DNA from 2 places in the Paenibacillus sp. CFBP 13594 genome. Region 1 is predicted to be linked to the other one. Evidence: riboswitches for the same ligand, from Rfam matches in the RefSeq annotation. Region 1 holds a riboswitch; the other holds the start of a gene.
The links. A riboswitch is a leader RNA that binds a small molecule or an ion and turns the genes downstream of it on or off. The one in region 1 is predicted to bind glycine.
Positions count from the first base shown of each region.

Region 2: it holds a riboswitch for glycine, as region 1 does, so the genes downstream of both, sdaAB (L-serine ammonia-lyase, iron-sulfur-dependent subunit beta) here and gcvT (glycine cleavage system aminomethyltransferase GcvT) in region 1, are expected to answer to the same signal.

Region 1 is NZ_JACYVQ010000004.1:92,356-94,559, forward strand. Features, by position in the region: gene gcvPA (aminomethyl-transferring glycine dehydrogenase subunit GcvPA) at 1-105, opposite strand, end outside; gene gcvT (glycine cleavage system aminomethyltransferase GcvT) at 102-1,238, opposite strand; glycine riboswitch at 1,455-1,555, opposite strand; glycine riboswitch at 1,559-1,681, opposite strand; gene gcvH (glycine cleavage system protein GcvH) at 2,026-2,204, shown strand, end outside.
Region 2 is NZ_JACYVQ010000009.1:114,994-117,197, forward strand. Features, by position in the region: gene sdaAA (L-serine ammonia-lyase, iron-sulfur-dependent, subunit alpha) at 1-225, opposite strand, end outside; gene sdaAB (L-serine ammonia-lyase, iron-sulfur-dependent subunit beta) at 215-904, opposite strand; glycine riboswitch at 1,017-1,152, opposite strand; glycine riboswitch at 1,157-1,279, opposite strand; gene IFU39_RS25040 (phosphotransferase enzyme family protein) at 1,628-2,204, opposite strand, start outside.

The DNA.
Region 1 (2,204 bases):
CTGAGGAATGTCCTGGAACAGTTTCTCCAGCGTATCCACACCGATGGTTGCGAGCATGGCGCTCTGATCTTGTTCAGTCATGGGAATGTAACGGTGCTTGCTCATGCTTGATCAGCTCCTTGAGTAGGTGTCTTAGACGTACGTGTCCGTTTATGAAAAGGGGTCTTCACGACCTCGGCTTTTAGTTTCTTCCCTCGGATCTCAATCTCAAGCGGAGTTCCCAGCGCAGCGTATTTGCTGTCGATGAGGGCAAGCCCCAGATTACGCTTCAATGTAGGTGATTGCGTGCCTGTTGTCACTTCACCGATCTGTACGCCTTCGGCGTAAATCGGATAGTGGGGGCGAGGAATACCGCGCTCCAGCACTTCGATGCCGACCAGTTTGCGGGCAGGCCCGTCATTTTTTTGCTGTAACAAGGCTTCGTGTCCGATAAAAGGTCCGGCATTTAGTTTCACAAACATACCAACGCCAGCTTCTAGCGGAGAGATCGTTGCAGATAATTCCTGTCCATACAGAGGCAGCTTGGCTTCAAAGCGCAATGTATCCCGGGCACCAAGTCCGGTTGGCACCAGTCCGTGACCTTCACCGGCTTGCATTAATCCGTTCCAGACGGTAGCGGCCTGATCTGCTGGAATATATAGTTCAAAGCCATCTTCACCGGTATAACCGGTACGGGACAACAGCAATTTTACTCCACAGACTTCGGCATCCTGCACAAAACGAAACGGTTCAATCGTGGAGACATCTGTATCTGTAACTTTTCCGATAATGTCTACAGCCAGTGGACCTTGCAAGGCGAGCAGCGCCGTCTGCTCCGAATCGTTGGTCATGTTTACGCCAGGGATCAAGTGCTCTTGCAGCCACGCCCAATCCTTGTTGATATTGGAGGCGTTAACCACGAGCATATAATGCTGATCTTCCAGCTTATACACGAGCAGATCGTCCACCACACCGCCATCTGGATAACACATCAGGGTGTACTGGGCTTGACCGGGAACCAGCGTGGTCACATCATTGGTCGTCATTTGTTGCAAAAAAACTTCAGCCTGCTCACCCTGTACTGTGAATTCGCCCATATGGGATACATCGAATAGTCCAGCACGCTCACGCACCGCTTCATGTTCTTTCTGAATTCCGCTAAATTGCACCGGAAGCTCCCAGCCTCCAAAATCAATGCACCGTACGCCTTCGTATTGCTGATATAGTGGGAAGAGTGGTGTTCTAAGCAAATCGGACATCAAATCACCTCGTCATGGACCGTCAACCGGCCGGAAATATAATCGTGGATCAATGAAGCAGGGTATTTTTAAATTTTTCAGCTAGATATTTTCATCACATAAGTATGGTAAGCAGCTAGGGCAGCGCCGTTCTACATCCTGTTTTTCGTTTTTTGGGAAAAAGGAAAAGGACAGGCCAAAGAATCGGCATGCCAAGTAGCACGCTGTATTCTAAGGCTCTGTCCCTTGTACCTGAGAGTTACCCCGCTGCGTTGTGCAGCAGGTTTCCCCTTGGGTGATCATAACGCCCGCACAGGGCGAATAGATGCTCTCCAGAGTTGCGTCCCGTAAAAGTCCTTTTGCCTGAGAGATTCACCCCCGCTTATCGGTGGTTTACTCCTTCGGCGTTACCTCATGTACATCCCGAATCGGGTGTCACGGGTAATCTCTCCCTTTACATTCATCCGCGAGTATAACATAGTCCAATAAACACATTTACTCCTCTCATTAAAACGTGAATCCACTACCGATGTCAAGAACGATATCATTGATAATGAATAAAAACCGAATATTTAATATATTTTAAGTGTTATTGTTCGTGTATTTAAAAAGACTGCGCTTACTATTCTAATATTCACCAGTATATGAAGAAAGAGTGTAATCCGGTTACAGGATTTAGAGGTGTTCAGCAAATAAATTGTGAGGTATCTTGACATTTGATTCATAAATATCATACGCTATGTTCTGGGAAAAGGGTTAAGGTCAAAGAACGCATGCACTCATTTAATGAAAAGCGAGGCGGATATCGATGAGCGAATTGAAAAGTGATTTCCTGTACAGTGAAGAGCACGAATGGGTGCAAACCGTAGGGGAGGATACTGTACGTATTGGCATTACCGAGTTCGCGCAGCATCAGCTGGGTGACATTGTGTTTGTGGAATTGCCTGACCTTGAAACCAATGTAAAAGCAGAGGACAGTATTGGAAC
Region 2 (2,204 bases), on a different contig from region 1:
TCTTTTACCGTCTCCACCCGTTAATCCACTGCGTGATGTTGTATCTTCCGTTAACCCTTTACGTACCGCTTCCTTCATCACCTGATAATATTCAGACATCTGCTTCACAACATCCGCTTCCGGTGTATTGGTCTCCTGAACTTGCTCCTCGATCATCAGCTGAGCAATCGTTTTGGATTCCGCTGTACAGATCGTATTCAGTTCGTGTAAATGTTTAAATCGCATCCGAATCAACTCCTCTCTTCAAATCGATGACACGAATATCCAGTACATGATCCAGCTCCTTCAGGCGCTTGAGCATATCAGGATTAGGCACACCATCCATTTCCATCGCGGTCAGCGCTTCGCCATCACGGGCTTTGCGGTCCACCTGCATATACCCGATGTTAACCCCGGATGAACTGATCGTGGACGTTACCGAGGCAAGCACTCCTGCTTTGTCCGCATGTCGCAGAACGAGTGTCGGAAACTCACCACTAATCTGAACACGAAAATCATTCATCGAATGCACCGATACGCTTCCACCACCAATAGATGCACCAATCAAGGAGCAGGCACGTTCTTCATGCCACAACTCAATTTTGACCGTATTCGGATGAGGAGCAGGCAGGCCACTTGTATAAAACTCAACCTCCATGCCCGCTTCCTCTGCGTATTGCTCTGCATCCGGAATACGCGGATCGTCTGTGACATAATCCAGCAAACCGCCGATCAGTGCCAGATCTGTTCCGTGCCCCTGATACGTGTCAGCAAATGAACCGTATAGTGTCAACCGGGCACGATCTGGCGTACATCCTAGCCACTGTCGAGCAATTCTCCCTAACCTTGCCGCTCCAGCTGTATGTGAACTTGAAGGCCCCGTCATCGACGGACCAATAATTGAGAAAACATCTTTAAATCGCACCTTATAACCCTCCAATTGTATTCGTCATTTTCATCCAGATCCCATGCCATAATGTTCCTTTATTACTGAATGATGACATCAAAAAAGGACAGAAGAAGGCCACAGGCCCTCTCTCTGTCCTCGATACCTGAGAGTTTCACGATCAGCAGTGTCTCACGACAAGGTGCATGCCCTGCAATTGCAGACAAGGTCACCAGGCTGACTGATCATATACCCCTTGGGTGGCGCAGTTCGCGCACTCTCCAGAGTTGCGTCCAACGATGGTACATTTACCTGAGAGATTAACCGCTGCGCCGGGTGCGCAGCAGCTTGCTCCTTCGGTGCCTGAAGACTAGCCATTGCTCGGCTAACTCAGGTCTCTCCCGCTCGTTATCATCCGCTGTATGGAACCATTCTGAGCGTATGTCAGAACAGTAATGGAAATCGTTCATTTCTTCTTCATTAAGATTAATCGACCGGAAGATCAGTGTCAACAAACTTAACGATTTCTTTGGATGTATTTCCCTCATTTTCGATTGAACCGATGAAAACCAGAATATTTTGTCAGCTTTCATTACATTAATTCGATAAAGAGAACTTTTAAACAGCTTATTTCATTTTCCTTCAATTCATAAAGCGCTTACTACTATTTATGATATTGTCCACGAAACTGTTCGGGTATTCAGGCAACCATAATATTTGAACCACACTGTTCGTGGCCTATCCTGATCTGCACACCCTAATTCACAGTTCGTAGAAGATACTCTCGTTCTGTACATAAGGTCTGCAATACTTGCTGCATAACTTCGGCATGCGATCTTTCATCCACTCGTGCCTAGACTCGTTCCCCATCTGAAAAGCATAATAACCAAGTGTAAAGATCAACATGAACCCTTCCATTAATCGGATATCACGATCCGTCAGTGGTGCGATCTGTTTGGTATAACCTGATAAGAATATGTCACGTTCCTCCCGATTGAACATAAGCGCTGCCCCTCCGGCATCAAAAAGATAATAACCATAACCGTGTAGACAAAAATCAATCATGGACATCCCCTGATCCGTGATCAGCAGATTGTTGCGAGTAATATCCCCATGAATGATTCCCCATGTCTCCGCGTGCTGCGGGTATGTTTCTAGCTGCTCATTAATGTTCTCAAACGTCTCACGAAGCAGATCGAAGTCTTCCGTTGTAAAAATCCCCAGTCGGACACCTTCCTCTAGCTGCCCTAGCATGACCAAGTTCTCATGAATGTTGCCATATGCCGGCCGCACCTTTGTTCGATCTGTCTGATTCTGCTCACGCCCATATTGATGAAGC